3 regions of the Kitasatospora sp. NPDC056184 genome follow, and region 2 is predicted to be linked to each of the others. Evidence: riboswitches for the same ligand, from Rfam matches in the RefSeq annotation. Region 2 holds a riboswitch; each other region holds the start of a gene.
The links. Region 2 has a riboswitch for cobalamin ahead of ACFC0B_RS06565 (prenyltransferase/squalene oxidase repeat-containing protein). Riboswitches for the same ligand answer to the same signal wherever they lie in the genome.
Positions count from the first base shown of each region.

Region 1: linked by a shared signal. The riboswitch ahead of ACFC0B_RS23125 (cobalamin biosynthesis protein) and the one ahead of ACFC0B_RS06565 (prenyltransferase/squalene oxidase repeat-containing protein) in region 2 are both predicted to bind cobalamin.
Region 3: linked by a shared signal. The riboswitch ahead of ACFC0B_RS33100 (HoxN/HupN/NixA family nickel/cobalt transporter) and the one ahead of ACFC0B_RS06565 (prenyltransferase/squalene oxidase repeat-containing protein) in region 2 are both predicted to bind cobalamin.

Region 1 covers NZ_JBHJUI010000011.1:237,379-245,226, reverse strand. The annotation lists gene ACFC0B_RS23140 (CDP-alcohol phosphatidyltransferase family protein) at 1-43, shown strand, start outside; gene ACFC0B_RS23135 (hypothetical protein) at 119-1,444, opposite strand; gene ACFC0B_RS23130 (alpha/beta hydrolase family protein) at 1,813-2,928, opposite strand; cobalamin riboswitch at 3,137-3,349, shown strand; gene ACFC0B_RS23125 (cobalamin biosynthesis protein) at 3,383-4,369, shown strand; gene ACFC0B_RS23120 (cobyric acid synthase) at 4,366-5,880, shown strand; gene ACFC0B_RS23115 (putative cobaltochelatase) at 5,877-7,848, shown strand, end outside.
Region 2 covers NZ_JBHJUI010000002.1:314,269-322,116, forward strand. The annotation lists gene ACFC0B_RS06550 (prenyltransferase/squalene oxidase repeat-containing protein) at 1-773, shown strand, start outside; gene ACFC0B_RS06555 (flagellar hook-length control protein FliK) at 803-1,267, shown strand; gene ACFC0B_RS06560 (hypothetical protein) at 1,380-2,807, opposite strand; cobalamin riboswitch at 2,936-3,013, opposite strand; cobalamin riboswitch at 3,095-3,234, shown strand; gene ACFC0B_RS06565 (prenyltransferase/squalene oxidase repeat-containing protein) at 3,337-6,216, shown strand; gene ACFC0B_RS06570 (hypothetical protein) at 6,213-7,349, shown strand; gene ACFC0B_RS06575 (CbiQ family ECF transporter T component) at 7,360-7,848, shown strand, end outside.
Region 3 covers NZ_JBHJUI010000024.1:39,241-47,088, forward strand. The annotation lists gene ACFC0B_RS33070 (transcriptional regulator) at 1-453, shown strand, start outside; gene ACFC0B_RS33075 (hypothetical protein) at 623-1,543, opposite strand; gene ACFC0B_RS33080 (thioesterase family protein) at 1,785-2,624, opposite strand; gene nusB (transcription antitermination factor NusB) at 2,796-3,233, opposite strand; gene efp (elongation factor P) at 3,238-3,798, opposite strand; gene ACFC0B_RS33095 (M24 family metallopeptidase) at 3,865-4,971, opposite strand; gene ACFC0B_RS33100 (HoxN/HupN/NixA family nickel/cobalt transporter) at 5,042-6,163, opposite strand; cobalamin riboswitch at 6,195-6,387, opposite strand; gene ACFC0B_RS33105 (ArsR/SmtB family transcription factor) at 6,471-6,845, shown strand; gene ACFC0B_RS33110 (tetratricopeptide repeat protein) at 6,876-7,848, opposite strand, start outside.

The DNA of each region.
Region 1 (7,848 bases), on a different contig from region 2:
CGGCGACGTCCGGGCCCGCCGCGCGGAGTCGCGGATCGGCTGACGCTCCTCCGGTCGCGCGGAAGGGCCCGGCCCCCCGAGGGGGGCCGGGCCCTTCCGCATGTGCGCTCCCGCTCGGCTAAGCGCCGCCGCGGTGGACGCTGAAGGCCGAGCGGCGGGCCGCGCGGGCCACGCCCGGGTCCGGGTGCACGCCGGAGACGGCGGTCAGCACCGAGGCCGCCCGCGGGTGCCCGGACTGCCGGGCCCGGGCGAACAGCCGCACCGGGTCGCCGGCCGAGGCGCCCTCGACGTGGCCGACCAGCAGTTCCGTTTCCCCGTGGTCGAGCACGGCCGCGGCGGTGTCCACCCAGAGCCAGGCGGCGTCCTCCGCGCCCAGCACATCGGCCGGGGAGACTCCCTCGTCCGAGCGCTCGGCCAGCCAGAGCAGCGCGTAGGGGCGCAGCACCGGCTCGTCGGCGGCGGCCCGGACGGCCTGCTCGGCGGTCACGCCGGCCACCCGCAGCGCCTCGAAGGCCAGGCCGCGCACCAGGGCGTCCTCGCCCTGCGCGGCCTCCAGCAGCTCGGCCACCGCCCGGTCGGCCGGGCGGGCGGCCAGCCAGGCCCGGTACTCGGCGCGGGCCGGGCCGGGCGAGTAGTCGGCGCAGGCGCTCAGCAGCTCCAGCGCGCTCTGCTCGATGTGGCCGGCGGCGGTCTGCGCGACGGTGCAGATCTCCTCCAGCTTGGCCCGCACCGCCCAGTGCCCGAGCGGGGAGAGCTCGGCCGCGTTGTCCCGGCGGGCCAGCGCGCCGACGGCGGCCAGGCCGTCCAGCATCCAGTCCAGGACGGCGGCGACGTCGGCGGGCGAGGCCGGGGTGTCGATCTGCGGCTCGCGGCAGGTGCCGCGGACGGCGGAGACGGCGGAGGCCGCGTGCGGGACGGGCGACAGGCCGAAGGTGCCCTCGCCGCCGCCGACCCGGCGCTCGTCCAGGCCGCGCCGGAGCAGCTCCAGCAGCTCGACGTCGGCCACCGGGCCGTCCACCAGGTGCAGGAAGGAGAGGAGCTGCGGCGCCTGGTCGACGGCCTGCCCGGCGAGCACCGCGAAGACCCCCCGCAGGGCGGCGGGCGGGACCGGGGCGAGCAGCGTCCAGGCGTCGAACAGCGCCGACCAGCCGCGGACCACCGCCTCGTCGTCGTGCTCCCAGGCGTGCAGGCGCCAGCCGGGGCCGGCGCCGCCGTCCCGGGCCTCGACCAGGCCGACCAGCAGGGCCTGGCCCCACGCCTTGGCGGCGGCGCCCACCGTCATGGCGAGCGCGAGGCCGGCGGCGCGGGCGTCGTCGGGGAGCAGCTCGCCGCGCTTGTCGACCTCGTCGAGGTCGCCGGCCCAGCGGGCGATCCGGACGGCGTCGACCAGCATGCGGCGGGCCAGCGGGGCGAGCTCGGCGGGAGCGGGGAAGCCCTCCGGCACAGGGACCCGGCCTCGGCCGGGTGCGGGGGCGGGGCCTCGTCGGCGGGGTACGCCCGGGGCCCCCGGCCTGGCGCCGGCGGGGCGGTGGGCCGTTCCGGGGAGACGGGTCACCGTCGCACCGGTACCGATCGTCGGCGGGAGCGGGGCATCACGGTCGCGCGGATTCCGAGACGTCACGTCGAGCAGTCTTCCCCTTGCACCGGCCATCTGTCACATCCGGTTGTCCGCGCGGGGCGGGAGGGGGGCGTGGGGGCTCGACAAGATCGGGCAACAGAGGCCAAACCGACTGGCTTGATCTTTATGGCGAGTCCATGCCAGATGGAACCGGTGTGCCGCGGAATTCCGCGCGAGGGGGGGCGGGAAGGGGATCAGCAGAACGGCGTGAGCCAGCGGCGGAGGGTCTCGGCGTAGCGGTCCGGGGCGCTGTTCCACAGGGCCGCGTGGTCGCCGCCGGGGAAGGCCTGGAGGTTGACGAGGTCCGGGCGGCGGTCGGCGAGGCGCCGGGCGGCGGCGAACGGGGCCACCGGGTCGTCGGGCCCGTGCAGCACCAGGGTGGGCACCCGCAGGTCGGTGCCCTCGGCGAGGCGGGCGAAGTCGGCCAGATCCACGCCGGTGCGGCCCTGGGCGGCGAGCACGCCGAGTTCGGCGCTCGCGCCCCGGAAGCCGGACCGGGCCGCGCCCCGGCGGGCGGTGGCCGGCCAGTCCAGCACCGGGGAGTCCAGGACCAGGCTGCTGATCGACGAGGCGAGGTCCGAGCGGGCGGCGGTGTGCAGGGCCATCGTGGCGCCGAGCGACCAGCCGTAGAGGACGACCCGGCCCGCGCCGCCCTCCAGGGCGGTGCGCACCGCGGCCTCGACGTCCCGCCACTCCGTCTCGCCGAAGTGGCCGAGGCCGTCCGGGGAGGGGGGCGCGCCGGCGTCGCCGCGGTAGGTGACGGCGAGCGCGGGCAGGCCGAGGCGCTGCAGCTCGGGGAGGACCGGCAGGGCCTGCCCGCGGTCGGCGTCGGGGCCGTGCACCAGGACCACCCAGGTGCCGCGCTTGCCGTCCACCCGCCAGGCGGGCAGCGCGCCCAGCTCGCCCTCGACGGCCGTCTCGGCGAACGGCAGGCCGAGCGCCGAGGCCGGGTCGCCGAGGTACACCCGGGGCGTGAGGCGGACCTCGGTCCCGGGGGCGAGGGTGCCGCGGTCGGCGCGCACCAGGCGGCGGGTGACGCCCTGCTCGTCGCGGTGCAGGACCTCCTCGACCACCGCGTGGCCGTCCTCGCCCCACTCGACGGCCCAGCGGCCGGGCCGCTCGCTCACCGCGGTGCGGGTGAAGGTGACCTGCCCCGCGCCGAGGCTCCGGACGCGCACCGGGCCGGTCCGGTCGCGGGCGTCCCCGGTCGGACGGACCATCCGCTCGGACGCCTTGCGGCCGATCAGCAGGACGGCGGCCCCGGTGCCGACGGCGGCGGCCGCCACGGTGGCCGCGATTCCCCAACGCATACTCGCTCCCCGGTGCTCGGTGTCTGGCTGCTGCTGCTCGGTGTCCGGCTGCCGCGGGGTCCGGCCGCTCGACGTCCGGACCCACCCCTCAGTCCACTCGCGCGGGCGGGGGGAAGCCAGTAGGACACGGCCGTACGGGTTGTTCCGCGAGGAAGGTCACACCGGCGGGGACGGGGCGGCGCGGCGTGTGACCAAGACCCCGGACAACCTCGGTTGACTCCCGGTTCGGGCCCGTGATGGGATCCTTCAGCCAATACGGAGGCATGCAGAGGAAGCCGGTGCGAGTCCGGCGCGGTCCCGCCACTGTCACCGGGGAGCACGACCGGAACACGCCACGGCGAGCCGTCAGAAGCCGCTGGAAGGCCCGGATCGCGCGTCCGACCCGGAAGCCAGGAGACTCTCGCCCCCGGTTCGTCGATCCAGGGCGCGGACCCTGAGTGAGGACACGCACGCGATGCTGCGCCCTGCCGTGCGCCCGCCGGGCCGGGCCCTCGCCTTCGGCGCGGGCGCCGTCGCTGGCTACCTGGCCGACGCCCGCTTCGGCGACCCGCGCCGCGGCCACCCGGTGGCCGGCTTCGGCTCCGCCGCCGGTCGGCTGGAGCGCCTGCTGTGGCGCGACCACCGCGCCGCCGGCGCCGCCTTCACCGCCCTCGCCGTGGGCACCGTCGCGGCCGGCGCGCTGGCCGCCGACCGGCTGCTGGCCCGCCGTCCGCTCGGCCGGGCCGCCCTCGCCGCCGCCGCGACCTGGACGGTGCTCGGCGGCAGCTCGCTGACCCGGGAGGCCCGCACCATCGGCCGTTCGCTCGCGGCGGGCGATCTGACGGCGGCCCGGGAGCGGCTGCCGCACCTGTGCGGGCGCGACCCGAGCGCGCTGGACGAACGGCAGCTGGCCCGCGCCGTGGTCGAGTCGGTGGCCGAGAACACCGCCGACGCCGTGGTCAACGCCCTGGTCTGGGGCGGTCTGGCGGGCACGCCCGGCCTGCTGGCGTTCCGCGCGGTGAACACCCTGGACGCGATGGTCGGTCACCGCTCGCCCCGCTACGCCCGGTTCGGCTGGGCCTCGGCGCGGCTGGACGACGTCGCGGGCTGGCCGGGCGCGCGGCTGACCGCGCTGCTGACGGTGGCCGCCGCCCCCGAGCCGCGCACCGCCTGGCGGGTCTGGCGCCGCGACGGCTCCGCCCACCCCAGCCCGAACGCCGGCCAGGCCGAGTCGGCCTTCGCGGGCGCGGTGGGCGTGCGCCTCGGCGGGACGCTGCGGTACGGCGAGCGGGTGGAGCACCGGCCCGTGCTGGGGGAGGAACTGCGCCCCGTCGGGGTGGACGACATCGAGCGGGCCTGTGTGCTCTCCCGGCGGGTGAGCGCGCTGGCCCTGGGTACGACGGTCGCCGGGCACCTGCTGCTCGGGGCGGCCCTGGTGAGGAAGCGGAGGAGTGGGTCATGAGCAAGGCGCTGCTGGTCGCCGGGACGACCTCGGACGCCGGCAAGAGCGTGGTCACCGCGGGCATCTGCCGCTGGCTGGCCCGGCAGGGTGTCGCGGTCGCGCCGTTCAAGGCGCAGAACATGTCGCTGAACTCCTTCGTCACCTCCGACGGCGCCGAGATCGGCCGCGCGCAGGCGATGCAGGCGCAGGCCGCCCGGGTGGAGCCGGAGGCGGCGATGAACCCGGTGCTGCTCAAGCCCGGCGCGGACGGCCGCAGCCAGGTGGTGCTGCTGGGCCGCCCGGTCGCCGAGGTCGGCGCGCTGGACTACCGCGAGCGCAAGCCGGTGCTGCTGGAACGCGCCCTGGAGTGCCTGGCGGACCTGCGCACCCGCTTCGACGTGGTGGTCTGCGAGGGCGCGGGATCGCCCGCCGAGATCAACCTGCGCGACCGCGACATCGCCAACATGGGTCTGGCCACCGCCGCCGGGCTGCCGGTCGTCGTGGTCGGGGACATCGACCGCGGCGGCGTGTTCGCGGCGATGTACGGGACGCTGGCGCTGCTGTCGGCGGAGGACCAGCGGCATGTGGCGGGCTGGTTCGTCAACAAGTTCCGCGGCGACGCGCGGCTGCTCGCGCCGGGCCTGGAGATGCTGCGCGAGCTGACCGGCCGCCCGGTGCTCGGCACCCTGCCGATGCTGCCGGACCTCTGGCTGGACGCCGAGGACTCGCTCGACCTGTCCACCGTCGTCGACCGGACCGCCGCGCGCGGCCCGCTCGGCGCGGACGTGCTGCGGGTGGCCGTGCTGCGCTTCCCCCGGCTGTCCAACTTCACCGACCTGGACGCGCTCGCCCAGGAGCCCGGCGTGCTGGTCCGCTGGGCCACCCGGCCCGAGGAGCTGGCCGACGCCGACCTCGTCGTCCTGCCCGGCACCCGGGCCACCGTCGCGGACCTCGCCTGGCTGCGCGAGCGCGGCCTGGAACCGGTGCTGAAGGCGCGGGCGGCGGCCGGGCGGCCGCTGCTCGGCGTCTGCGGCGGCTACCAGATGCTGGCGCGCTCGATCGTGGACGAGGTCGAGTCGAAGGCGGGCGCGGTGGACGGGCTCGGGCTGCTGCCGACCCGGGTGCGCTTCGGCGCCGGGAAGGTGCTCGGCCGCCCGGTCGGCGAGGCCTACGGCGAGCGGGTCGAGGGGTACGAGATCCACCACGGCGTCGTGGCCGTCGAGGGCGGGGAACCGTTCCTGGACGGCTGCCGGGTGGGCCAGGTGTGGGGGACCACCTGGCACGGCGCGCTGGAGAACGACGGCTTCCGGCGCGCGCTGCTGCGCGAGGTCGCGCAGGCCGCCGGCCGGGCGTTCGTGCCCGCGCCGGACACCTCGTTCGCCGCCGCGCGGGAGGCCCGGCTGGACCGGCTGGGCGAGCTGATCGAGGAGCACGCGGACACCGACGCGTTGTGGAAGCTGATCGAGGGCGGGGTGCCGGCGGCCGGATCGCTGCCGTTCCTGGCGCCCGGAGCCCCTGGGGAGCATGCATGAGTGACGTCCGTTATCCGTTCACGGCCATCGTGGGCATGGCCGACCTGCGGCTCGGCCTGCTGCTGAACGCCGTCTCGCCCGCGGTCGGCGGGGTGCTGGTGCGCGGCGAGAAGGGCACCGCCAAGTCGACCATGGTGCGCGCGCTGGCCGGGCTGCTGCCGTCCATCGCGACCGTCGACGGCTGCCGCTTCGCCTGCGACCCGGCGGCGCCGGACCCGCAGTGCCCGGACGGCGCGCACGACGGCGGGGCGTCCTCGCGGCGCCCGGCCGAGCTGGTCGAGCTGCCGGTCGGCGTCTCCGAGGACCGGATCGTCGGCTCGCTGGACCTGGAGCGGGCGCTCGCCGAGGGCGTCAAGGCGTACGAGCCGGGGCTGCTGGCCCGGGCGCACCGCGGCGTGCTCTACATCGACGAGGTCAACCTGCTCCAGGACCACGTGGTGGACCTGCTGCTGGACGCCGCCGCGATGGGCCGCTCCTACGTCGAGCGCGAGGGCGTGTCGGTGCGGCACGCGGCGCGCTTCCTGCTGGTCGGCACGATGAACCCGGAGGAGGGCGAGCTGCGGCCGCAGCTGCTCGACCGGTTCGGCCTGACGGTGGAGATCGCCGCGACCCGGGAGCCCGCGGAGCGCGCCGAGGTGGTGCGCCGCCGGCTCGGCTACGACGCCGACCCGACCGCGTTCGCCGCCCGCTTCGCCGGGGACGAGCGGGCGCTGGCGGCCCGGATCACCGCCGCGCGCGAGCTGCTGCCGCAGGTGGAGCTGACCGACACGGCGCTGCGCCAGATCACCGCCGTCTGCGCGGCGTTCGAGGTGGACGGGCTGCGCGCGGACATCGTCATGGCGCGCACCGCCGTCGCGCTGGCCGCCTGGGCCGGGCGCACCGAGGTGCTGGCGGAGGACGTCCGCAAGGCCGCCCAGCTGGCGCTGCCGCACCGCCGCCGGCGCAACCCGTTCGACGCGCCCGGGCTGGACGAGGAGCAGCTGGACCGGGTGCTGGAGGAGCACGCCCAGCAGGAGCCCGAGCCGGAGCCCGAGCCCGAGCCCGCGACGGCCGAGGGGCCGCAGGACGACCCGGACCCGGACGGCGACACGGACCCGGACGGCGGCGGCCCGCGGGACGGCGGCCCCGACGGCGACGGGGGCGGCGGCGCGCCGGAGCCCTCCGGTCCGGACGGCCCGCCGCCGGCGGCCGCGGACCCGGCCGCCGGGGAGGACGCCGCCCCGCAGCCCGTCCCGGCGCAGCACCCCTCCCCCGCGCGGGAGTCGGCGCCGGTCGCGGCCGGCGACCCGTACCGCACCCGGCTGTTCGCGGTGGACGGCACCGGGCGCGGCGCCCAGGGCCGCCGCTCCCCCGCCGAGACCGACGGCGGCCACACCGTCCGGGCCCGCCGCCCGCGCGGCCGGCTCGCCCGGCTCCACCTGAGCGCCACGCTGCGCGCCGCCGCGCCGCACCAGGTGGCGCGCGGACGGTCCTCGCGCGCGCTGGTGCTGCACAAGGACGACTTCCGCGAGCAGGTGCGCCAGGGGCGGGAGTCCAACCTGGTGCTGTTCGTGGTGGACGCCTCCGGTTCGATGGCGGCCCGGCAGCGGATGACCGCCGTCAAGGGCGCGGTGCTGTCGCTGCTGATGGACGCCTACCAGCGCCGCGACAAGATCGGCATGATCACCTTCCGCGGCGCCTCGGCCGAGCTGGCGCTGCCGCCGACCTCCTCGGTGGAGGTCGGCGCGGCCCGGCTGGAGTCGCTGCCCACCGGCGGGCGCACCCCGCTGGCGGCGGGCCTGCTGCGGGCCCACGAGGTGCTGCGGGTCGAGCGGATGCGCGACCCCGACCGCCGGCCGCTGCTGGTCGTGGTGACCGACGGCCGGGCCACCGGCGGCCGGACCGCCGTCACCGAGTCGCACCGGGCGGCCGGGCTGCTGGCCGCGCAGGGCGTGGCGAGCGTGGTGCTGGACTGCGAGTCCGGCCCGG
Region 2 (7,848 bases):
AGCCCGCCATCCTCACCGGCTACCTCGGCGACGGCACCACCGAGGCCTACGCGGGGGCCACCGCCAAGCTGCTGCTCGCCGCCGAGGTCCGCGGCGCGGACCCGGCCTCCTTCGGCGGCGTCGACCTGCCCGCCCGGCTGCGCTCGCTCCAGGCCCCGAGCGGCCGCTTCTCCGACCGCTCCCAGTGGGGCGACTACAGCAACGCCTTCGGCCAGTCGCTCGCCCTGATCGCCCTGCACCGGACCCCCGGCGGCGCCCCGGCCGCCGCCGTCGACTTCCTGGCCGACAGCCAGTGCGCGGACGGCGGCTTCCCGGTCTCCTTCGGCCAGACCACCTGCACCGCCGACACGGACGCCACCGCCCTCGCCGTCCAGGCCCTCGCCGCCACCGGCCGCGCGGCCAAGGCGGCCGCCGGACTCGGCTGGCTGACCGCCCAGCAGAACGCCGACGGCGGCTTCGCGGCCGCCGGGGCCACTACGTCCAACGCCAACTCCACCGGTCTCGCGACCCAGGCGCTGCTCTCCAACGCCCGCTTCGGCGCGGGACTCAAGGGCTGGAGCCGGCTGGTCAAGTTCCAGCAGCGCTGCGACGCCGACCCGGCCGTGCGCGGCGCGATCGCCTACGACGCCTCCGGCTTCAACCCCGGCAACGCCGCCCGGGCGACCGGCCAGGCCGTCCTCGGCCTGGCCGGCACCCCGCTGGCCACCCTCTCCGCCGCCGGAGCGCGCCCGGACGCGCCCACCCTGGCCTGCCCCGCGCCCGCCACCCCCTGACCACCCGCGACCGCACGAGGAGAGTCCTGATGACCGAGCACCTGACCCGCCGCACCCTTGGCTCGCTCGCCGCCGTCGCGGCGCTGACCGCGAGCCTCCTCGGTGCCGGCGCCGTGCACGCCCCCGAGGCCCGGGCCGCCGCCTGCACCGGCACCACCGGCGTCACCGTCGTGGTCGACTTCACCGCGGTCGGCGGCGGCATCCAGACCGGCTGCGCCCTCGGCGACCCGGCCAGCGGCCTCGCCGCGCTCACCGGCGCCGGCTTCTCGTACACCTTCCACCCGCGCTACCCCGGCTTCGTCTGCACCGTCAATGCCCTGCCGACGACCTGCACCAACCCCACCGGCAGCGCGTACTGGTCGTACTGGCACGCCCAGCACGGCGGACCCTGGTCATACAGCAGCCTCGGCGCCGGCAGCTACAACCCGGCCCCCGGCGATGTCGAGGGCTGGGCCTTCGGCGCCGGCGGCCAGCCGGGCATCACGGCGCCCTGAGCGGCCTGAGCGCCCTGACGACGACGCACCGGTGCCCCGGTCCTCCGCGACGGAGACCGGGGCACCGGCGGTTCCGGGGGCGTTCAGGCCGTCCGGCGCGGCCGCTGCCGGATCAGCTGCCGTAGCGCAGCGAGACGGTGTCGCCCAGGTGGACGGTGGTGGCCCGGGTGGCGGCGGTGGCGGTGGCGCCGTCCAGGCTCACCTTCCAGGTGGCGGAGCCGCTGTTGGCGGTGCCGTTGAGTGCGGTGATCGTCCCGCCGCCGGTGGCGGGGGTGACGGAGGTGACGCAGCCGCCCGGGGTGGCGGTGCCGGCCGCGTCGAGGACGTCGCCGAGCGTCGCGGTGGTGCCGGTCGGGTTGACGGTGACGGCGCAGACCTTGAGCGCGCCGGTGCCGTCGTCGACGACCAGGGCGAGCCTGGCGGCGGTGCCGGAGGTGAACGCGGTGGTGGCCGACCAGGTCGGCTCCCCGGCCGTGGTCGGGGCGGGCGGGGCGGCGGTGAAGCCGGCACCGGCGACGGCGCGCAGGCCGTCGACGGAGGCGTAGGGGGAGGAGGCGGTGTCGCTCGGCTGGTACTTGAAGCCGCCGCCGGGCTTGAACTGCTGGGCGATCAGGAAGTCGACCGGGGTCTTGCCGGTGCCGCTGGTGAAGTCGGCGCCCTGGGGGTTGATGCCGCAGGCGTTGAGACCGGAGACGGCCCAGCCGTTGGAGTCGGTGTTGACGCCCCACAGGGCGTTGAACGCCCCGGAGGCCAGCAGCTTGCCCTTGAGGAAGTTCTTGGCGGCGACGACCGCCGGGTCGGTGTTGGGGACGCCGCCGACGCACAGGGAAGCCATCGCGGCCCCGGTCATGTCGATGTCGCTGCCCGTGCCGAGCTCGGTGGGGTCACCGGCGGCCTTGGTGTAGTTCCAGCCGCCGTCCGTGTGCTGGTTGGCCCGCACAGCCGTGACGGAGGCGTCCAGCAGGGCCTGCGGAACGCGCTTGGCGCCGCTCTGGGTCTTGGCGCCGCCGAGGGCGAGGAGGCCGAACACGGTGCCGTTGAAGTTGGCGGACGGACCCCAGTAGCCGGGTTCGGCGGTCTGCCAGGAGGAGACCGCGTCGGCGATCAGGTTGCGGCCGGGGCCGACGCGCGCGGGATCGACGCCGGCGGCGTAGGCGTTCAGGATGCCCCGCTGGTAGTCGGTGACGACCGGCGAGGCGCCCGGCCAGCCGGCGGCGGCGAGCTGGTTGCGGTAGACGAGGCGGGCGTTCTTGGTGACGTCACCGCCGGGCGTCACGTCGGCCGCCGCGGTGCCGGCCGCGGCCAGCGCGCTGAAGGCCCACTCGTTGGACAGCCCGCCGCCGGTGACGTAGCTGCCGTCGGCGGCCTGGAGGGACTTCAGGTAGGTGACGCCGGTGCTCTTGGAAGTGGCGATCTGGGCCGGGGTGGCGGTGGCGTGGGCGGGGACGGCCGACAGCAGCAGCGCCCCGGCCGCCAGTGACACGGTCACGGCGGAGGCGAGGCGGGAGGAGGTGGTGCGGGGCGTCGTGAGGAAGGTCACGGAACGGCTCCTTGGGGTGGCGGGCGCCGACCCGGCCCCGGCCCCGGCGCTCCCGGGGGAGCGCGACGGCCGGAGCGGCCGCCGCCCGGATCGCGTGGGCAGGCTTTCGCCGTGGTACTCGGCCGGGCGGGCATTCGGGCTAGGGGTGCCGCAGGACACCACCCCACACCGTTGCGCGTCAGCCCCGGAATCGCACCGGGTTCCCCCGCTCGGCCACCGCGGACGCTACCGCACCGCGGGGCGGTCCACGAGGTGGGGAAGGCGACATGACGCACCGTTGACTCCGACTCGCCGGCGTGGTCAGATGAACCGGTTTTTCATCCTCGGTATCAGGGGAAGCCGGTCCGATTCCGGCGCTGACCCGCAACCGTAGATCCGCCCCAGCGGCGGATGAGCCGGAATGCCTGCACCGAGGCCTTGTCACAGAAGTGCTTGCGTCGTCGTGGACTACGACGCGGTCGGGGCGGTTCCTCCTGGGGGAGCCGTCGGCTGCGCCGTGCGGACCCGATGACCGATCGGGGAGTCGCCAGTGAGAGCCAGGAACAGCCGTTCGAGCCGCGGATTCCGAGGGCTCACGTCCCTTCTCGCCACCGGTGCCGTCGCGGTTGCCGCGGGCGGCACCGTCCTGCTCGCCCACCCCGGCCGGGCCGCCGCCGACCCGATCGAGGAGTGCACGGCCGCCACCGGCGCGATCGTCGCCGTCGACTTCGGCCACTGGGGCGGCGGAGTCGTCCGCGGCTGCGACGCCCGGCCCACGACCGGGATGAACCTGCTGCACAACGCGGGCTTCAGCACCGCCGGCACCGAGCACGACGGACCGGCCTTCATCTGCAGGCTCGGCAACGGGAGCTTCAACGGCGGCACCCAGTACCCGACCGCCGCCGAGGAGCCCTGCACCAACACCCCGCAGGCGACGGCCTACTGGTCCTACTGGATCGCCGAACCCGGTCAGGACACCTGGTCCTACAGCCGGTTCGGCGCCGCCACCCAGAAGCCCAGGCCCGGCGAGGTCGAGGCCTGGGTGTACGGCGGCACCGACATCGGCGGCACCAGCGGGAAGCCCGCCTTCACCCCGGACTCCGTCCGCGCCAAGAACGGCGGACCGTCGCCCACCGCGACCCCGACCGCCTCCCCGAGCCCGACCGCCCCGACGTCCTCCGAGGGCGACCCGAAGGCCGCGGCGTCCTGGCTGGCCGGCCGACTGGTCGGCGGCGAGTACATGGGGAACTGGGCCTTCGAAGGCCCCGACTTCCCCCGGACCTCCCTCACCGCGATCGCCCTGGCGGCCGCCGGCACCCAGGACCCGGCCCTGCGCAAGGTCGTCGGCTACCTCGCGGCGCACACCGACGCGTTCCTGTACCCGGACGGACCCGCCGGGAAGCCCGACGCCAGGGCCGCCGCGCTGCTGGCGCTGGTCGCCGAGAGCACCGACGGCAACCCCCGGGACTTCGGCGGCCGCGACCTGATCGCCGCCCTCACCGACCACCTGTGCACCGGGCAGGGCGAGAACGGGAAGTGCACGGCCGCCGGGGACTTCCACGGCGCCGCCTCGCCCTGGGTCCAGGCCTGGGCCGTGATCGCCCTGCGGCGCGCCGGTGTCACGCCGCCGCCCCAGGCGCTCGCCCGCTTCACCGCCCTCCAGTGCGCCGACGGCGGGACCGCCGGTTCGATGATCGCGGCCGGGGGCTCCTGCGAGTCCGACCCGGTGGCCACCGGCCTCACCGTCCTCGCGCTCCGCGGAACGGCCGGGGGCGAAGCCGTCGCGAAGAAGGCCTCGGACTGGCTCACGGCGAGCCAGCAGGCCGACGGCTCCTACGCCCCGTACGTCGGTGCCGCCGGGGACACGGTGAGCACCGCCGCCGCGGCCCAGGTCCTGCGGGCCACCGGCCAGGGGTCCAAGGAGGCGGCTGCCAAGGCGTGGGTGAGCGCGCGGCAGAACACGGACGGCGGCTTCGGCCCCGACGAGTCGACCACCGACGGCGACGCCGCCGCCACCGAGCAGGCGATCCTGGCCCTGACCGGAACCGACCCGACCGCGGTCCGCCACGATCCGAACGGCGCCACCACCCCGCCGACCACGCCCGCGGGCCGGACCCCCGACCTCGCCAAGGGCGGTGCCTACCTCACCGCCCCCGCGAACCTGGTCGGCGGCCACTACTACGAGGGCTTCCCGGACTTCGCGGACTTCGGCCTCACCATCGACGGAGCCTTCGCGCTCGCCGCCACGGGCACGGACGACGCGGCCCTGCGCCGGATCGTGGACTTCCTCGACCAGCAGGGCAAGGACGGCGGCGAGCGCACCGTCAACGACTGGACCGCGATCGGCACCGAGTTCGCCGGAGGCGGCTCCATCGCCAAGGAGGCGCTGCTCGCCGAGGCCGTCGGCCGCGACCCGCGCGCCTTCGGCGGACACGACCTGATCGCCGCCCTCGCCGCAGCCGTCTGCGCCAAGGCCGACGCGGCCACCGGCTGCGCCGGCCCCGGCAACTACACCTACGCCACCTCGGTGTTCTCCCAGGCACTCGGCGTCATGGCGCAACTGCGCGCCGGTGACACCGTGCACGCGGACTCCGCGGTCGCCTACCTGAAGAGCCTCCAGCACGCCGACGGCTCCTGGCCGAGCCTGATCCCCGTCACCGGCGACTCCGACGTGGACAGCACCGCGATGGCGGCCATGGCGCTCGCGCTCGTCCCCGGCACCGAGGCCGCTCAGGCGGTCGACAAGGGAATCTCCTGGCTGGCGGGTCGGCAACTGCCGGACGGGGGCTTCCCCGGCGCGGCCGGCAACTCCACCAACTCGGCCGCGCTCGCCGTCCAGGGCATGGGTCTGCGCCAGTCCGCGTACGCCCCCCGGATCGCGAAGGCGCTCGACTTCCTCGCCGGACAGCAGAACGGCGACGGCGGCTTCAACGTCGCCTCCGAGGGCCAGCGGGGCTCGGACCTGCGGGCCTCCGCCCAGGCGGTGGGAGGCGCCACCGGGACCTCCTTCGGCACCCTGCGCCGGGACCTCGGAGGCTCTCCGACCCCCACCCCGACCCCCACCGTCACCCCCACGCCGACCGGTTCTCCGACCCCCACGGCGACCTCGACCCCGACCGCGAGCGGCAGCCCTTCGGCTTCCCCGACAGCCACTGCCTCCCCGGCGCCGACCGGAACGCCCGCGGCCGCCACCGCACCCGGGGACGTGCCCACCGGTGCTCCGGTCCCGGGTGACGGAGGCGGCGCAGGACGCGGCGGCGGCGCGCCGATCGATGCCACGCGGGCCGGGACCGACACCGGAAGCCTGGCACGCACCGGAGCCGAGACGCTGGGCCTGGCGACCGCCGCGGCCCTGCTGGCCGCCGTCGGAGCGGGCGCGGTCCTGATCGCCCGCCGCCGCGCGGGATCGACCCCGGGGCGTCACCGGTGATCCGGCGGCTCGGCCGGCTGCTCGGAGCCGCCGGCGTGACGCTCGCCCTCGCGTCCGGCGGGCTCGGCACGGCCGCGACCCAGGCGACGGCGGCGCCGCTGCCCATCGAGCAGTGCACCACCAGCTCGGGTGTGGTGCTGGCCGTGGACCTCGGCAAGTGGGGAGGTCCGCTGCTGCGCTCCTGCGGCACGACCCCCACCACCGGATACGCATTGCTCAACCAGGGCGGCTGGAAGACCACCGGCACCGGGCACGACGGTCCGGCGTTCATCTGCCGGATCGGCTACAGCGGGTTCCAGGGCGGCAAGCAGTTCCCCGCCCCGGACCAGGAGAAGTGCGTGCTGACGCCCCCGGCCACGGCCTACTGGTCGTACTGGCACGCGGACCCGGGCCAGAACGAGTGGTCGTACAGCCAACTGGGCGCGATGAGCTACCAGCCGAAACCGGGCAGCGTCGACCTGTGGATCTTCGGCGGCACGAACATCGAGGGCACGGAGGGGCGGCCCACCATCTCGCCGGACACCGTGCGCGCCCACAACACGGTGCCCGGCGCTGGAACGGCCACCACCCCCGCCCAGCCCTCGCCACCGACCGACCCCGGAAACGGCAGCACCGGCGGCTCCACCGGCGGTGCGGCGGCCGGTGGCGGCAACTCGTCCGGAGGTAACGTATCCACCGGCGGCACCGGCTCCACCGGCGGCTCGACATCCTCCGGCGGCGGCAGTGCAAGCGGTGGAGGCACGGCGCCGAAGCGGCCGACCGAGGCCCCGAGCGCCACCTCCGGCGCGGCTCCTCCCCGGCCGACGACCCCGCCGGCCGAGGTGCCGACAGCGGTGGTGCCGGTACCGGAGCCCTCGGCCCCGAGCGGCGAGAGCACCGAGCCGCCCGCTCCGGCGCCGTCGGAGACGCCTGCGGCCGTCGAGACCGCTCCCACGCAGGAGTCCCCGACCGGGACACCGGACCCGTCGGCGTCCGTGAACGCCGCAGGTCCGCTGGTGGTGGACGCGGCCCCGGCGGCCGAGGCTCCGCACGACGCCGGGTCGATGGTCCCCGCCGTCGTCGGCGGTGCCCTCCTGGTGCTCCTGGGGCTGGTCACCTTCGGCGTCGCGCGCCGACGCCGCCGGGCCGAGTGACCGGGTGACCATGCCCGGCACACCCGACACCGACCTCCCCCGGCCCGCTTCCGGGCGCACCGGGGGAGGCCGGCGCAGCCCGCGCGACCTCCACCCCCTGGCCTGGTGGACCTGGGCCCTGGCCCTGGCGACCGCCGCGAGCCGCACCACCAACCCGCTGCTGCTCCTGCTCGTCCTCGCCGTCCTCGGCTACGTCGTCACCGCCCGCCGCACCGAGGCCCCATGGGCCCGGGGCTTCAAGTACTACCTGGTGCTGGCGCTCACGGTGGTGGCGATCCGGGTGGTGTTCCGCTGCGTCTTCGCCACCGGCATCACGCCGCACGACCACCTGCTCTTCTCGCTGCCCCACATTCCGACCCCCGCCTGGTACGCGGGCATCCGGATCGGCGGCCCGGTCTCGCTGGAGGCCACCCTCTCGGCGGCCTTCGACGGACTGCGCCTCGCCTGTCTGATCTGCTGCATCGGCGCCGCCAATACCCTGGCCAACCCCAAGCGCGCC
Region 3 (7,848 bases), on a different contig from region 2:
ACTCAGCAGGGACTCTCCCTGCACGGTGTCGAGGAGAAGTCCCAGGGGCGCTGGAAGGCAGTCGTCGTCGGCTCGTACGAGCGCGGCGACCGTGCGGTCACCGTGCAGCGGCTGGCCGAACTGGCTGAGTTCTACGGGGTTCCGGTGCAGGAGCTGCTGCCCGGCGGTACGCCCGGCGGCGCGGCCGAGCCGCCGCCGCGCCTGGTCCTCGACCTGGAGAGACTGACCCAGGTCCCGTCCGAGAAGGCCGGCCCGCTGCAGCGCTACGCGGCGACCATCCAGAGCCAGCGCGGCGACTACAACGGCAAGGTGCTGTCGATCCGCCAGGACGACCTGCGCACCCTGGCCGTGATCTACGACCAGTCGCCGTCGATCCTCACCGAGCAGCTGATCTCCTGGGGCGTGCTCAACCCCGACGCGCGCCGCGCGGTGCGCGAGGAGGAGACGAGCTGAGGCTCGCCGCACCGGCTCCCGCCGGGCTCCCCGTCGGCTTCCCGCCTGCGGGGGCGGCGGACAACAGCAGAAACGTCACGGCGCGGCCCCCGCGAGGGGTGCCGCGCCGCGGCGCTCTCCGGGCCGTCGGAGGCGCGTCGGAGGCTCGTCGGAGGCGTGCTCAAGCGTGCTAGCAGACCGTCTCCAGCCGGTAGCCCGGCTCGGCGGCCACGCCGTCCAGCCGCACCGGCCCGGCGGCGGGCGCCCAGACCCGGCCCTCGCTCGCCCAGGCCCAGGCCGTCGCCAGGTACTCGCCGCAGGCCGCCGCGGTGCCCTGGGCGCCGTGCAGCACCGCGAGGCCGGGCAGCTCGCGGGCCAGCCCGGCGCAGAACACCGCGCAGAGCAGTTCGAGGTCCTCGTCGTTGATCCGGACCACCCCGTCCTCCCACTGGAGCACCCGGGCCGCCGCGGACAGCCGCCCGCCGGGCGCGTCCACCGACAGCCGCAGCTCGTAGACCCCGCTGCCGGCGCCGAGCAGCATCCGGCGGAACACCTCGGCGCCCCGCTCGTAGGCGCCCTGCGCGGCGTCGTCGCGCTCCCCGTACAGCCGGCCGTCGAGCAGCAGGTCGGCGTGGCGCAGGGTCAGGCCGTTCTCGCGGGCCCGGACCAGCCGGGGGACGAAGTCGCCGACCAGCTCCTCGCCCTGGTAGGCGAGCAGCTGGGTGCGCAGCGCCGGGTTGAGCAGGTAGCGGTCGCGGGCGGCCGGCTCGGCCGGGTCGAGGCCGTGCAGCAGACAGAACTCGGCGAAGTCCTGCGGGTGGAACATCCGGGCCCGGACGGTGTCGAAGCGGCTCCGGGCGTCGGCGAGCAGCTCGGCGGTCTCCCGCAGGTACTGCTCGTGGTCCGGCGCGTCGGACAGCCGCCAGGCGCGGGCCTGCTCGAAGTCCTCGGGGCTGGTGAGCACACCGATCACGAAGGCCTGGCCGGCGCCCTCGGCCCGCTGCCGCTCGCAGACGCCGTCGCGGTCGGCGGCCGCGCGCGAGCGGGCCCGGGGGCGGGAACCCGCGGCGGTGCAGTCGGGGGTGCGGCGGGCGCGGCCGTTGCGGCTCATCGGGGCTCCTCGGGCGGGGCGGGCGGGTCGGACGGGTCGGCGGCGGGTGGTACCGCCGACCTTGTCCTCCCCAGCCCCGCGTGGCGCACACGTACGACGTGTCACAGGACTGTAACCGAGGGTGAATCGGATGTTTGGGGTCACGCACGGTTGTGCGGTCCGCCTCCCGCGCCCCGCGCGTCCGGCTCACGCGCGGCGCACCCGTCACTCGGCGTGCACGCCCGCTCACGAGCTTCCCGCGCTACCTCGGCACCCGCGCCAGCTGGCGGGACTGGGCGACCAGGCGGCCGGTCTCGTCCCAGACCTCGGCGTCCTCCTCGAAGTACCCGCCGGCCAGGTTCCGGGTGGCGTGGACCACCCGCAGCCAGCCCGGCGCGGGCTTGGCGCGCAGGTGCACGGTCAGCTCGACGGTCGGCGCCCAGCCGGGCATCCCGAGGTCGAAGGTGACCGGCGGCAGGGCGTCGGCGGCCAGCAGGAGCAGCAGCGGGTCGGGCTGGCGGCCGTCGGCGAGCCGGAACCAGCCCTGGATCCGGCCGGCGCCGGAGGGCTGCCCGAGCGCCCAGCCGACGGTGGCCGGGTCGAGCCGCATGTCGAACCGCTCCAGCAGGGCGGCCTGGGTGAGCAGTTCCTTGGGCGCGTGCTCGACGCCGATGCACCGGTCCGGCGGCGGCAGCCGCGGCGCGACGGCGGTGGTGCGCACCTCGCCGTCGTGGACGGCGAGGTCGCCGTGGCTGGCGACCACCCGCAGCCGCTCCACGCCGCCCTGGCTGAGCGCGGCGGTGCCGGTGGACAGCGAGCGGCCGGTGCGGATCACCTCGGTGCGCACGGTGGCCGGGCCGGGGGTGGCGGCGGAGAGGTAGTAGCCGCTGATCGAGACCGGGTCGGTGTGCCCGGCGCTCTCCGGGCGGGCGGTGTGCGCGAGCGTGAGCGCGTGGCCGGCCACGGCCAGCAGCAGTCCGCCGTTGACGCCGCCGCCGATCTGCCAGCCGGAGCCGAGTTCGCCGTCGTAGCGGCCGGGCTCGTCCGGGTGCGGGGTGAGGGCGATGCCCTGGTCGAACTCGCTGCGGATCGCCGTGGTCATGGAGGTGGCCTGCCCTTCGCTGCGGGGGTCGCCGGCGGGTGCGGGCCGCCGGCACGCCAGGTTACTGACGAGTAGGCGACACCATACGCCGCCCGGGTGAACACGCACGACGGCCGCCGGACCGTTTCCGGTCCGACGGCCGTCGGCGCGGTGGGCGCGGGAGGCGCGGAGTCAGCGGCGGATGCTGGGCTTCAGCTCCAGGAAGCGGGCCAGCAGGCCGTTGACGAACGCCGGGGAGTCGTCGGTGGAGTACTCCTTGGCGATCTCCACGGCCTCGTCCAGGACGACCGCGTCCGGGACGCGGTCCTCCCAGATCAGCTCGTACGCGCCGAGCCGCAGGACGTTGCGGTCCGCGATCGGCATCCGGTCGAGCGTCCAGCCGACCGCGTACTCCGAGATCAGCTCGTCGATCCGGCGGGCGTGCTGGACGTAGCCCTCGACCAGCTCCATGGTGTACTCGCCGACCTGCGGGGTGCCCTCGTCCGGCTTGGGCTCCCGGGCCCGGGCCACCCAGTCGGCGAGGACCGTGAGCGGGTCGACCCCGCGGTGGTCGGCCTCGAACAGGATCTGGAAGGCTCGCGTGCGGGCCTTGGTGCGTGCGGACGACACGGACTTACTTCACCCGGCCGAGGTAGCTGCCGTCGCGGGTGTCGACCTTGACCTTCTCGCCGGTGGTGACGAACAGCGGCACCTGGATCTCGGCGCCGGTCTCCAGCTTGGCCGGCTTGGTGCCACCGGTGGAGCGGTCGCCCTGGACGCCCGGCTCGGTCTCGGCGATGAGGAGCTCGACGGCGGCCGGGAGCTCCACGTACAGCGGCTTGTTGTCGTGCTGGGCGACGAGCGCGTCGAAGCCCTCCAGCAGGTACTTGGCGGCGTCGCCGACCACACCCGGCTCGATGGTCAGCTGGTCGTAGGTGTCCATGTCCATGAACACGAAGTTCTCGCCGTCCTTGTACGAGAACTGCATGGTGCGCTTGTCGACGTTGGCGGTCTCGACCTTCACACCGGCGTTGAAGGTCTTGTCGACGACCTTGCCCGAGAGGACCTCCTTGAGCTTGGTGCGCACGAAGGCCGGGCCCTTGCCGGGCTTGACGTGCTGGAACTCGACGACGGCCCAGAGCTTGCCGTCCAGGTTGAGGACCATGCCGTTCTTGAGATCGTTCGTGGAAGCCACGGGCGCACTTACTCCTGGATATAGCTGTCAAGGAACCAAGGGATCGCGTCCTGCGGCACACCCGTGTCACAGGGCGAGGAGCTCCTTGGTGGTGATGGTGAGCAGCTCGGGCCCGCCCTCATCCAGGGGGCGCACGACGAGCGTGTCCTCGATCCGGACCCCGCCCCGCCCCGGGAGGTGGACCCCCGGGCCGACGGTGACCGGTACGCGGCTGTCCAGTTTACCCATGTCCGTGGGGCCCAGGCGCGGGGCCTCCCGGATCTCCAGGCCGATGCCGTGGCCGACCGGGTGCGGCGAGGCCTCGGTGTGCCCGGCCGCCCCGAGGATCTCCCGCGCAGCCCGGTCGGGCACGCACTGCTCCACCCCCGGCCCAAGCGCCTCCCGCCCGGCCCGCTGGGCGCGGAACACCAGCCGGTGCAGTTCGACCTGCCAGGGCGCCGGGGCCGCGCCGATCACGAAGGTCCGGGCGGTGGACACCCCGTAGCCGCGGTACTGCGCGCCGAGCACCACGGTCAGGAAGTCGCCCTCCTCCACCCGCCGGTCGGTGGGCTGGTGGGCCGGCTGGCCGGAGTGGGAGCCGGTGCCGACCGAGACCGGGAAGGCCGCCCGGTCCGCGCCGTGGTCGATCATCCGGCGCTCCAGCTCCATCGCCAGGTGCCGCTCGGTACGGCCCACCAGGATCGACTCCAGCAGCTCGCCGAGCGCCTGGTCGGCGATCTCCGCGGCGATCCGCAGGTCGGCGATCTCGTGCTCGTCCTTGACCACCCGCAGCCGCTCCACCGCCTGGCCGACGTCCGCCAGCCGCACCCCCTCGGCCAGCCCGGCCACCGCCCGGTGCCGGGTGACCGTCAGGTCGTGCTCCTCCACCGCCAGCCCGGCCACCCCCAGCCGCGCCGCCGCGGCGGCCGCCGCCAGCGCGGTGTCCGCCCCGACCGCCACCGGCAGCCGGGTGACCTCGGGGGCGATCAGGTGCTCGCCGGTGTCGTCCGGCGGCAGGTCGTCCGGCAGTGCGAGCAGCACCCGGTCCCGGGTCAGCAGCAGGGTCGCCCCGCACGGCGGGCACCCGGTGAGGTACCGCACGTTCGCCGCCCGGGTGACCAGCGCCGCGTCGGCCCCGGACGCACCGCAGTGCTCCCGCAACCGCTCCCGACGGCCCGCGTACGCATCAGCCATGCGTCGAGCCTACGAACCCCTCCCCCGATCCGCCCGCCGAACGCCCCCACCCGGGCAGGACCCGCGGCGGCTACCGTCCGCCGCCCACGGCGCCCGGGCTCCACTTCCTCTCCACCCCGGCCAGCCGCCAGTACGCGATGGCCGCGGCCCAGACCACCACGAACAGGCCGACGATCGCATAGCCGACGTTGTCCAGCGAGATGTCCGCGATCCAGCCGGTCACCGGGTCGGTGAGGTCCAGCTTCTCGTGCAGCACGCCGACCAGCTCGATGGTGCCGATCAGGAAGGCCACCGCGATGGACAGGCCGGTGATGGTCAGGTTGTAGTACACCTTGCGGACCGGGTTGGAGAACGCCCACTGGTAGGCGAAGTTCATGAAGGTGCCGTCCAGCGTGTCGAACAGGCTCATCCCGGCCGCGAACAGCAGTGGCAGGCAGACGATCGCGTACCACGGCAGACCGGAGGCGGCGCCCGAGCCCGCCATCACCATCAGCGTGACCTCGGTGGCGGTGTCGAAGCCCAGGCCCAGCACCATGCCGACCGGGAACATCTGCCCGGGCCGGGTGATCGAGCGGGTGGCCCGGTTCAGCACCCGGGCCATCAGGCCGCGGGAGTCCAGGTGCGCCTCCAGCTCGGACTCGTCGAACTGCCCGGCCCGCATCGAGCGGAACACCCTGAGGATGCCGAACAGCGCCGCCAGGTTGAGCGCGCCGATCAGGTAGAGGAAGGCGCCGGAGGCCGAGGTGCCGACCACGCCCAGCCACTGGTGGGTGGTCGACTCGTCGTCCATCAGCGTGTTGGCCAGCTGCGCGCCGCCCGCCACCAGGGCGGCCATCAGCACCACCATCGAGGAGTGCCCGAGCGCGAACCAGAAGCCCACCGAGACCGGGCGCTTGCCGTCCGCCATCAGCTTGCGGGTGGTGTTGTCGATCACCGCGATGTGGTCGGCGTCGAAGGCGTGCCGCATGCCGAGGGTGTACGCGGTGATGCCCAGACCCACCCCGAAGACCTGGGTGCCGACCTCGTACTTCTCCGGTGCGACGAGGAAGATCAGGGTGCCGAACGCCACCAGGTGCATGGCGAGGATCACCCCCAACAGCCCGGCGGTGCGCAGGGTGTCCTCTCGGCGCCAGCGGAAGGCGGGCAGGGCGGCGGGCGGCGCCGCGGCCGCGGCGGTTTCGGGCAGGGTCATCTGCGGATCACGCTCCAGCACCTCGTGGAATGACTTCGTGAGATGCCGCGGCCGGTCTCCTGGCTGACGGGGCTCCCGTACCCGCCTTCCCAAGCGCGCGAGGCGCCCAGTGGCGTCGTGGGTACGGACACTTCCCCCGATCACAGTGGCGAGGGCCGCTCCGGACTGGGACCCCTGAGGGTCCGTCACCGGTCTTCCCGAGCACCACGGCGGGGAACACCGTAGGGGGCCCGGGAGGAAGCTTGCAAGACTGCGCACCTACGCAGGTGTTCGGGATCACAGTCCACCGCCTGCCAGAATGGCCCGTATGCATCTCGTACCGGCCGACCGTGCGGGCCACCGCACCATCGACGGCCACCGGGTCTGCGAGGCCATCGCCGCGATCGGCGACACCGCCCACGTCCGCTCCTGGGCCGACCGCTTCGCCCTGCTCGCCGACCCCGGCAGGCTCGCCCTCCTGCTCGCCCTGCACCACACCGGCCCGCTCGCCGTCACCGACCTCGCCGTCGCCACCGGCATGCGCGACCCCGCCGTCTCCCAGGCCCTGCGCCTGCTCCGAACGGCCGGCGCGGTGGCCGGCGAGAAGGAGGGCCGCGTCGTGCGCTACCGGCTCGTGGACCCCACCCTCCGCCCCCTCCTCGACCAATGCGCCGGCACCACCCCCACCGCCGCAGCCGGCTGACCCCCCATCGGCCGGCCGGGCCGACCCCGCTCACCGCCCCCGCAGCTCCCGCAGCCGGGCGCGGTTGCGGTCGGCCAGAGCGGTGTCGCCCAGCTCCTCCGCCAGCTCGACGAGCAGTTCCCGCGCCGCCGCCTCCTTCTTCGGCTGGCCCAACTCCCGTGCCCGCCCGGCGCTCAGCTCCGCCGCCCCGACCGCCGCCGCCGACCGCCGCAGCGCCCGCTCCGCCCGGGCCTCGACCAGCGGCAGCCGCATCAGCATCGGGGCGTCGCCCTCCCGCCCGGCCACCGCGGTCGCCTCCTCGAGCACGGCCAGCGCCTCCTCCGCCCGCCCGGCGGCCACCAGTGCCTGGGCGAGGTTGTAGCTCTGCACCACCACGCCGTGCGGGTCTCCCTCGTTGGCCTCCCGGGCCCGCGTGAACAGCGCCACGGCCCGCTCCGGCCGCCCGTCGGCCAGGCAGAGCAGGCCGTCCGTCTCCCACAGCACGCCGGCCAGCCGGGGCTCGTCCACCTCCGGCAGCAGGGCGGCCGCGGCCGCCAGCTGCTCGGCGGCGAGCGGGTACTCCGCGCGCTCGTAGTAGGCACGCCCGAGCTGGTTGCGCAGCCGGATCACGGCGTCCGGCCGGTTGTCCTCCCGGGCCGCCTCGATGCCGAGAAGATGGCTCTCCACCCAGTCGCCGTAGTGCTTGCGCCCGTGGTACAGCGGCCAGAGCGACTCGCACAGCCGCCACACCTCGCCGTGCCACCGCTGCTCGGCGGCGGCCCGGACGGCGCCCAGCAGGTTGGCCCGCTCGCTCTGCAGCCACTCCAGCGCCTCCGCTCCCGACCCGAACCCCGGCAGCGCCGTCCCGCCCGGCCCCTCCTGGAGCCGGAAGCGGTCGCCGATCGCGCGGTCGGCCAGCCCCGCGCGGCCGCGGTAGTAGTCGACGATCCGGGCCAGCAGCTCCAGCCGGTCGGGCAGCTCGCGGACCGTCCCGGCGGCGTGCAGCCGGACCAGGTCGTGGGCA